3 regions of the Stenotrophomonas sp. 05N423 genome follow, and region 1 is predicted to be linked to each of the others. Evidence: riboswitches for the same ligand, from Rfam matches in the RefSeq annotation. Region 1 holds a riboswitch; each other region holds the start of a gene.
The links. A riboswitch is a leader RNA that binds a small molecule or an ion and turns the genes downstream of it on or off. The one in region 1 is predicted to bind cobalamin.

Region 1 (3,269 bases):
GAACAGGTCGCGGCCAGCGACCAGCGCGGTGGCGGTATCCAGCGCGCGGCGCCGCGGCGAAGCGATCACCCGGCTCCACTGGCCGCCGCCATGACAGCGCAGCAGCGCATCCATCGCGCCGTCGAGCAACGGCGGATCGGTGCGGCCATCCAGATGGCCCTGGCGGCCGGTGGAGGCATGGCGCATCAGGTCCAGGATCATGGCGCGGCGCTCCGCTCGGCGACAGCAGCTTCGGCGAAGGTCGCCATGCCGTTGTGCAATGCGCAGGCCAGCCGCAGCAGCGGCAGCGCCAGCGCGGCACCGGAACCTTCGCCCAGGCGCAGATCCAGCTGCAGCAGCGGTTCGGCCTGCAGGCTCCCGAGTATGAGCGCATGGCCACGCTCGGCCGAGCGGTGCGAGAACAGCAGCCATGGCCGCAGCGATGGATTGATGCGCACCGCGGCCAGCGCCGCGGCCGAAACGATGAAACCGTCCACCAGCACCGGCACGCCGCGCTGGGCGGCGGCGATCATGGCCGCGGCCAGTGCGGCGATCTCCAACCCGCCGACGCGGCGCAGGGCTTCACGACCGGGATCGGTGGCGGCCGCGATCGCGTCGCCATGCAGGGCCAGCGCACGTGCGGTCACGGCCTGCTTGTGGGCGATGCGCGCCGCATCCAGGCCGGTGCCGGCGCCGACCAGCTCCACCAGCGGCAATGGCCCGAGCGCCGCCGCCAGTACGCTGGCCGCGGTGGTGTTGCCGATGCCCATCTCGCCAAGCAGCAGCAGGTCCGCGCCGTCGCCGCAAGCGGTTTCCACCGCGCGCCGGCCGGCGGCGAAGGCCGCATCGAGGTCGGCCGGCGTCATCGCCGGACCGGTGCTGAAATCGTCGGTACCACGCCGCGGTTTGTCGCAGGTCACGCCGGCCACCGGCTTATCGGCCAGGCTGCCCACATCCCAGACATGCAGCGGCAACCCCAGTTCGCGCGACAGCACGGCGATGGCAGCACCGCCGGCGGCGAAGTTGCGCAGCATCTGCACCGTCACCTCCGCCGGATACGCCGACACGCCCTGTGCGGCGACGCCATGGTCGCCGGCGAACACCAGCACCGGCACCCGCGCAGCCTGCGGCTGCTCACGCCCCTGCAGGGCGGCCAGCTCGATGGCGAGTGTTTCCAGACGTCCCAGCGCGCCCTCCGGCTTGGTCAGTTGCCGCTGGCGGGCGATGGCGTGCTGCCGGTGCGCCTGCGAAGGCGCCGGGCAGGGCCGGGTGAACCATGCTTCTGTCACGTGTGTTCCGATACCGCGTTGCAATCGCGCATTGTAGGGCGCGGGCCGCTTCCACGATGTGCCGTGCCGGGCGCCAATCCGGCGATGCCCGCCCGCCATCGGGCGGAGCGGGCGGCGGAGCGGGCGATGGCATAGAATGCGCGCACTTTCGGGTGACCGGCCGGACTTGCTCCGGCCGGTTGAAACGGGAAGCCGGTGCCGCGCATGCCAGGGATGCCCCTGCACGCGCCATTCCGGCGCTGCCCCCGCAACGGTAAGCAGGACAAGGACAGGCATACCGCCACTGTGCATCCACCGCACGGGAAGGCGCCTGGACGGAAGCGTCGACACGCTTCGCCTGCGAGCCCGGAGACCGGCCCGGAAGCCGACTGGTTGCGATGCGGAGGGCATGGCGGCGGCAGTGACGCCGTGCGCGCGCTCCGTCGTACTCCCTTCTCCTGGCAGCCCCCACCGTCCGTCCGCGCGGGAGCGCGCGGATCCAGGAGTTCCCATGAAACTGCCGTACCACACCCTTTCCCTCGCCCTGGCGCTCGCGCTGCCGGGCGTCGCCGCTGCCGAACAGGCACCCACCGAGCTCGACGATGTCGTGGTCACCGCCACCCGCACGCCGGTCTCCATCGCCGACAGCGTGGTGCCGGTGCAGGTGATCGACCGCGAGCAGATCGACCGCAGCCAGGCCGGCTCGGTGCTGGACCTGCTGCGCGGCCGCGCCGGCCTGGATTTCGCCAACCAGGGCGGCACCGGCAAGCTCACTTCGCTGTTCATGCGCGGCACCGCCTCCAATCAGGTGCTGGTGCTGGTCGACGGCGTGCGCATCGGCGCCGCCACCAGCGGCATGCCGGCGCTGCAGGACCTGCCCATCGACCAGATCGAGCGCGTGGAGATCGTGCGCGGACCGCGTTCGAGCCTGTATGGCTCGGAGGCGATCGGCGGCGTGATCCAGATCTTCACCCGCAGCGCCGGCAAGGGCCTGCAGCAGAACCTGGCGCTGACCGCCGGCAGCCACAACCTGCGCCAGGCCAGCGCCGGTTTCAGCAACCGCGGCGAACGTGGCTGGGTCTCGGCGCAGGGCGCCTGGCAGGAGACCGACGGCATCAACGCCTGCAATGGCTCGGCCATGCTGTTCCAGGGCTGCTACGTCGATGAACCCGACCGCGACGGCTACCGCAACACCTCGCTCAACGTGCGCGGCGGCTACGCGCTGGCGCAGACCCTGAGCGTGGAAGGCCACGTGCTCGACGCCAGCAGCCGCAACGAATACGACGGCAGCATCTACAGCGGCAACGAGGCCGACAACCACCAGCAGGTGTATGGCGGCAAACTGCTGTGGACGCCCAGCGAGGCGTTCCGCCTGTCCGCCCAGGTCGGCCGCAACAACGACCAGGCCGACAGCTACTTCGTCCAGGCCGGCAAGCGCAGCTTCGTCTCCACCTTCGACACGCGCCGCGACACCGCCAGTGTTCAGGGCGACTTCCTGTTTGCCGAAGGCCAGCAGCTGACCGCCGGCGCCGACTGGCAGAAGGACGAGGTCACCAGCACCACGGCCTATGCGATCGACAGCCGCGACAACACCGGCGTGTTCGTCGAATACCAGGGCCAGTTCGGCGCGCATGCGCTGCAGGCCAGCGTACGCAACGACGACAACGAGCAGTTCGGCAACCACACCACCGGCAGCCTCGGCTACGGCTTCGCCTTCGGCAACGGCCTGCGCCTGACCGCCAGCGCCGGCACCGGCTTCAAGGCCCCGACCTTCAACGACCTGTACTACCCGTGGTCGAGCAATCCGGCGTTGAAGCCGGAAGAATCGAAGAGCGTCAACGTCGGCATCGCACAGTACGCCGAGGGCTGGAACTGGACCTTCAACGCCTATGAAACGCGCATCGACCAGCTGATCGCGCTGGACAGCACCTACACGCCGTACAACATCGCCAAGGCGCGCATCCGCGGCGCGGAGCTGACCGGCTTCGTGTCGCTGGCCGGGTTCGACATCAATGCGCAGGC
Region 2 (3,269 bases), on a different contig from region 1:
CCAGTGCCGCTTCGGCGCCCTCGCGGCCATCCAGCGCATCGGCAAGCCGCCGCAGTTCCTCCAGCTTCTGCCGCGAGAACGCCAGCCAGCCGCACAGTTCGGCATCGAGCTTCTTCTCCAGCGACAGGTCGACCGGGCAGTGCAGCAGCGAGCACGAAGGTGCCAGCCACAGCCGCTCGCCACCCCGGTGGCCGTGGGCATAGCGGGCGAGGATCAGCGCGTTGTCCAGCGGGTTGCGCCAGATGTTGCGGCCGTCTATCAGGCCCAGCGACAGCACGCGGCTGGCCGGCAGTGCGCGCAGGACGGCATCGAGTTGTTCGGGCGCGCGCACCAGGTCCACGTGCAGGCCCTGCACCGGCAGCGACGTGGCCAGGGCGAGGTTGTCCTCGAGTGCGCCGAAGTAGGTGGCCAGCAGGATGTCCGGGCGCGGGCCATCGGCCAGGCGGGCATAGGCTTGCTTGAATGCGGCGCGGGCGGCATCGTCCAGGTCCTGCACCAGCGCGGGTTCGTCCAGCTGCACCCACTGCGCGCCTTCGGCCTTCAAGGCTTCAAGCAATTGCGCGTAGACCGGCAGCAGGGCATCGAGCAGGGCCAGCGGATCGCTGCCGTCGATGGTCTTGGACAGCAGCAGGAAACTCACCGGCCCCAGCAGCACCGGGCGGGTCTGGATGCCCAGCGCCTTCGCCTCGCGGTATTCGGCCAACGGCTTGTCGCCGCGCAGCGCGAAGCCCTGGCCGGCCTGCAGTTCCGGCACCAGGTAGTGGTAGTTGGTGTCGAACCACTTGGTCATTTCCAGCGCAGGCACGTCGATGCCCGGCTGCTGCAGGCCGCGCGCCATCGCGAAGTACGCGGCCAGCGGCTCGCGGTCGGCGAGGGCGCGGTAGCGGGCGGGAATGGCGTCGAACAGGAACGCGGTGTCGAGCACATGGTCGTACAGCGAAAAGTCGTTGCTCGGCGGCAGGTCAACGCCGGACTCGCATTGCAGCTTCCAATGGCGCACGCGCAGCTCCGCGGCGGTGGCCTGCAGCTGCGCGGCATCGCTCTCGCCGCGCCAGTGGCTTTCCAGCGCGCGCTTGAGTTCGCGGCGTGCGCCGATGCGGGGAAACCCCAGGTTGGTAACGGTTGTCATGGCACTCCTCATTGCTTGGGCATTGAGGAACGAAGGAACCGCGCGATGTCGTGCTGATCCCTGTCGGATCGGCCAGCCACCCCGCCAGCGACCTTCGCCCCCGCGGGCGAACCGGGCTCCAGGGCAAAGGCAGGCGGCGCCGCCGCACGGACGTGCGGACGGTTCCGGCCGCCTCCCCGCGGAGACGCCAGGTCGAAACAGGAGGCGACGTGCCTCCCGGCCCAGGCCGGTATTCGGGCTGATGGACATGGACGCGGTTGCGTCCGCCTAGTGGCCGTCGCTTCCCGGGCCTTGGCCCAGTGCTCGATGACGGCGGTCGTTTCCATTCACCGCTGCGGGGCAGCTCCGGAATGGCGGGCCTTGCGGGCGCGCTTCACCGGATTCCCGTTTAATTCCATCCCTTCATCCGAATAAAGCGATGGATACCTTCGGCGCGCACACGATAGGCAGGCGCGCGGCGGCGGTCAAGCGCCGCCGCGGCATGGATCCAGAAAGCGCAAGGAGGACGCCGTGGCTCAGTGCGCGGTCGTGCGCGAGAACACATTGATCACCACCACGCCGGCGCAGATCAGCGCGATGCCGACCAGCGCCGGCAGGTCGAGCTTCTGCCGGAACACGACCAGACCGATCAGCGAGATCAGCACGATGCCCACCCCGGACCAGATCGCGTAGGCGATGCCGGTCGGCACCGACTTCATCACCATCGACAGCAGCCAGAAGCACAGGCCATAGCCGGCCAGTGCGCCCAGCGTCGGCCACAGACGGCTCATGCCGTCGGAGGCCTTGAGCAGGGAGGTGGCGACGACTTCCAGGACGATGGCGCAGGCAAGCAGGAGGTAGGCGTTCATGGGCGTATTCTCGCCCGGCCTGGCGGCGTGCGCCTTGCCGCATCCATCCGCAGCGCCCGCCCCGCGCCGGCGTCGCCCGGTCATGGCCGGCCCCGGGGAGCGGCCCCGTTCAGGCGCTTCGTTTACCCTTGGCATCCCTGCGCAGCCGCCACAGGCCGCAGGTGAAGCCGACGCCACACCCGGAAGAATCCGTTTTGCAGCCGAACCACGATCCGCGCTATGCCGCCTCCCTGCGCCTGTCCGTCGCGCCGATGATGGACTGGACGGACACCCATTGCCGGGCGTTCCACCGGATCCTTGCGCCCGGCGCACGGCTCTATACCGAGATGGTGCACGCCAATGCGGTGATCCATGGCGACCGCCAGCGGCTGCTCGATTTCGACGCTGGCGAGCATCCGCTCGCGCTGCAGCTCGGCGGCAGCGATCCGGCACTGCTGGCGCAGGCCGCGCGCATTGCCGCCGACTGGGGCTATGACGAGGTCAACCTCAACTGCGGTTGCCCCTCAGACCGCGTGCTGGCCGGCCGTTTCGGCGCCTGCCTGATGCGCGAGCCGGAACTGGTGGGCGAGTGCGTGGCGGCGATGACCGCGGTGGTGGATATCCCGGTCACAGTGAAGTGCCGGCTGGGCGTGGACGAGGACAACGACTACGGCGCCTTCGCCGCTTTCGTGGACCGCCAGGTGCAGGCCGGTGCGGCCATGGTCGTCGTGCACGCGCGCAATGCGTGGCTGAAGGGCCTGTCGCCCAAGGAGAACCGCGAGATCCCGCCGCTGCGCTACGACTGGGCCTGGCGGCTCAAGGCCGAACGCCCGGCCCTGCCGGTGGTGCTCAACGGCGGCCTGGCCACGGTCGAGGCGGCGCAGGCGCAGCTGGCGCACGTGGACGGGGTGATGCTGGGCCGGGCGGCCTACCACGACCCGTATGTCCTGCATCTGCTCGAAGCGGCGCAGACCGGCGCACCGCTTCGCAGCCGCGAGGACCTGCTCGAGCAGATGCGCCCCTACGTCGAGTCCCGGCTGCAGGGCGGACTGGCGCTCAAACACATCACCCGCCACCTGCTCGGGCTGTACCACGGCCAGCCGGGTGGCCGCGCCTTCCGCAAGGTGCTCAGCGAGGGCGCCCATCGGCCCGGAGCCGACTGGTCGCTGGTCGAGCAGGCCGTGCAGGTCACCCGCGAGCAGGCGGCGCGGGTGGCGGCCTGAGGCCTCGGTACGTATTCATTTTGCTCATATAGCTGAACGAAGCGGGCGGCGGGCGGGGAGAGTTCAGATCGGATTCACCCCTAAAAATCA
Region 3 (3,269 bases), on a different contig from region 1:
ACCATGCGGTGCAGGCGCTGGCGTGGCGCGGCCCGGCGACCACGCGCCTGCTGGTGTCGCTGGCCGACGCCCCGCCGCACATGGACTATCCGCAGCCGCACTACGACCAGACCATGCTCGCGGCGCTGGGCAAGGGCATCAAGGTGTTCAGCGTGGCCGCGTCGGGCCAGGACACCACCGGCGAGATCGTGCAGCGGCAGATCGCCCAGTACACCGGCGGGCGCTTCATCTTCCTCACCTACAAGGACGCATCCGACCCGGGCAGCGGCCCTGGCCGCGAGACCGTGCACGACGTGGCCGACTACTCGGTGGATACGCTGGACACGCTGGTGGTGCGGCTGGTGCGCGAGGAACTGGCGCAGTTGCCGAAGGGGTGAGGGCGCTCTGCTGCACGCGGTTGGGTTCTACAAGAGTGATGTCATGCAGCACCGGGCATACGCCCGGTGCTGGCATGCCCCGGGAAACCCCCGTGCAGGGCGAGCCCCGCCCCTGTGGCGTGGTCGCGATACAGGCGTTGCCTGTCTTCCGTCAGGGATGCGCGGGCAGCGCGATGCTGTTGTCCGGTGCCTGTTCCTTCGCCACGGGCGCCATGGCTGACGCCTCGCCACGTTCGTCGCTGACGCTCATCATCCGCAGCGGCTGGCCGTTGTAGCGGAACTCCAGCGCCGATTGCAGCTGGTCCAGCGCCAGCACCTGCGTGCACAGGGATTGTGCATGCTGTTCCAGGGCGTGGGCGCGCGCCTCGATCTTCGGTTCGAGTTCGGCTTCGATCTTCTCGCTGCGTTTCTCGATGCGTTCCTCACCGCCGGTGAGCATGGTCCACAACAGGCCGCGGGCGATGGAGCCTTTCAGCGATTCGGCCGACTCCTGCACGCGTTGCTCGAAGCCCTCGCCGAACAGGTCCTGCTCCCAGCGCCCGCGGCCGATGGTCGAGGCGACGAAGCGCTCGGCATCCGTGCGCAGCGCGCGCACCTTGCGCGAATTGAAATTGCCGGTCATGGAGCCGTAGACCATGTCCAGCACGTCGAAGCTGATTCCCACCGACTCGTTGGCGATGCCGGTGACCGCCGGCATCATCTGGCGCACCCCGGCCTCGAGCACGCGCAGGCGTTGTGCGTCGTCGACGCTGACCACCTGCATGCGGCCGTCGATGCTCAACTCGCCATCGTGGAACACGATCTCGCGCGGCGTGGCGTCGCGCTGGCGCAGCCAGATGCCGCCGCCATCGACCAGCACGTCGTAGTCGGTACTGACGCCGCACTGGGTGGACGACAGTGTCGGCGATTTCACCGTGCCGGCATGCGCGGCCACGGGCGACAGGGCGAGCAGGGCGGCGGCGAGGACCAGGCGGCGCATGGCGGGGAATCCATTCGAAGGGCCGACAGGATCGCCGGCCAGGCCGGGGCCGGGCCTCCGCCGGAAGTCATGGCGGTGCAATCCGGGCATCGGATCATGAATGCGCAGGGTGTTTTCCTGCCCTTGAATCGGCGTCCGAGGGCTTGACTGCGCAATCGCGATGAGCGGGTCGCCGCGGCTGTGCTGAGTCGCCACGGGAGGATTGCTTGCGCCGCAAGGGGAATGCGGTTGCCCACAATATTTGGCGTTGACCGGGCCGGTTGCCCCCACTATCTTGTGGCTCGTCGGTTCTGGCGGGTTGCTCCCCGCTGGATTGAAAGGGAAGCCGGTGACGCCTTCGATGGCCATTCCGGCACTGCCCCGCAGCGGTAATTGGGAACGAACCCGCCACAAAGCACTGAGGCCCGATGCCTTGGGAAGCGGCGGAAGTAGGAGAAGGCCCCCGCCTTCCCGCCCATGAGTCCGAAGACCTGCCGACGGCCGCGCGAAGCACAGCGCGCGGTGCCGGCTGCGGAGTCTTCGAGGGGAAGACGGCTGGCGACGCGGCAGCGCCGGTGGCGACCTCGGGTCGCGCCGTCGCGGATGCTGCGACGCCGTCCTTCCATGCTCATCGCCCGCCACCGGCCCTGGTTCCTGCGAGGGCAGGCGCCGCGTGCACCACGCCATGAGGACGCATTGCCGTGACCGCCACCGATACCGCCGTTGTCCCGACCGAGGCCGGCTTCGAACTGACCCCGCCGCCGACCGCTACCGCCATGAGCGTGACCAAGCGCAATGGCGGCACCGAGCCGGTGGACCTGAACAAAATCGTGCGCGCCATCCAGCGCTGCTGCGAAGGCCTGCATGCCGTCGATCCGATGCGCGTGGCCACCCGCACCATCTCCGGCCTGTACAACGGCGCCACCACCCAGGAACTGGACGAACTGTCGATCCGCACCGCCGCGCTGCTGATCGGCGAGGAGCCGGAGTACGGCCGCCTGGCCGCGCGCCTGCTGGCCAACTTCATCGCCAAGGAAGTATCCGGCCAGGAGATCCATGCATTCTCGCAGTCGGTCGGCCGCGGCCATGAAGTGGGCCTTATCAACGACCGCCTGCTCAACTTCGTGCAGGTCAACGCGCGCAAGCTCAACGACGCGGTCAACCCGGAATACGACCTCAACTTCGATTACTTCGGCCTGCGCACGCTGTACGACCGCTACCTGCTGCGCCATCCGCATTCGCGCAAGGTCATCGAGACGCCGCAGCAGTTCTTCCTGCGCATCGCCAGCGCGCTGAGCGAGGACGTGCCCGAGGCGCTGGCGCTGTACCAGCGGCTGGGCAGCCTGGACTACCTGCCGTCCAGCCCGACCCTGTTCAACGCCGGCACCAGCCATGAGCAGCTGTCGTCCTGCTTCCTGCTGGATTCGCCGCAGGACTCGCTCGAATCCATCTACGCCAAATACGGCGACATCGCGCAGCTGTCCAAGTTCAGCGGCGGCATCGGCGTGAGCTATACCCGCGTGCGTTCGCGCGGCTCGCTGATCAAGTCCACCAACGGCCACTCCAACGGCATCGTGCCGTGGCTGAAGACGCTGGATTCCTCGGTGGCCGCGGTCAACCAGGGCGGCAAGCGCAAGGGCGCGGCCTGCGTGTACCTGGAAACCTGGCATGCGGACATCGAGGACTTCCTGGAGCTGCGCGACAACGCGGGCGATGATTCGCGCCGCACCCACAACCTCAACCTCGCCAACTGGGTGCCGGACCTGTTCATGCAGCGCGTGGAAGCCGACCAGGAGTGGTCGCTGTTCGATCCGCGCGTGGTGCCGGAGTTCACCGACCTGTACGGCGAGGCGTTCGAGCGCGCCTACCTGCAGGCCGAGGCGCAGGGCAAGGCGGTCAAGGCGCTGCCGGCGCGCAAGTTGTACGCGCGGATG

Region 2: it holds a riboswitch for cobalamin, as region 1 does, so the genes downstream of both, metE (5-methyltetrahydropteroyltriglutamate--homocysteine S-methyltransferase) here and btuB (TonB-dependent vitamin B12 receptor) in region 1, are expected to answer to the same signal.
Region 3: it holds a riboswitch for cobalamin, as region 1 does, so the genes downstream of both, AC1DGW_RS11940 (ribonucleoside-diphosphate reductase subunit alpha) here and btuB (TonB-dependent vitamin B12 receptor) in region 1, are expected to answer to the same signal.

Annotation. Positions count from the first base shown of each region.
Region 1 covers NZ_JBFTMV010000009.1:7,413-10,681, reverse strand. Annotated here, with positions in the region: gene AC1DGW_RS13645 (histidine phosphatase family protein) at 1-201, opposite strand, end outside; gene cobT (nicotinate-nucleotide--dimethylbenzimidazole phosphoribosyltransferase) at 198-1,268, opposite strand; cobalamin riboswitch at 1,402-1,643, shown strand; gene btuB (TonB-dependent vitamin B12 receptor) at 1,759-3,269, shown strand, end outside.
Region 2 covers NZ_JBFTMV010000007.1:12,383-15,651, reverse strand. Annotated here, with positions in the region: gene metE (5-methyltetrahydropteroyltriglutamate--homocysteine S-methyltransferase) at 1-1,129, opposite strand, end outside; cobalamin riboswitch at 1,337-1,574, opposite strand; gene AC1DGW_RS11895 (SMR family transporter) at 1,645-1,977, opposite strand; gene dusA (tRNA dihydrouridine(20/20a) synthase DusA) at 2,172-3,179, shown strand.
Region 3 covers NZ_JBFTMV010000007.1:24,216-27,484, reverse strand. Annotated here, with positions in the region: gene AC1DGW_RS11950 (vWA domain-containing protein) at 1-377, shown strand, start outside; gene AC1DGW_RS11945 (DUF2884 family protein) at 529-1,356, opposite strand; cobalamin riboswitch at 1,625-1,848, shown strand; gene AC1DGW_RS11940 (ribonucleoside-diphosphate reductase subunit alpha) at 2,112-3,269, shown strand, end outside.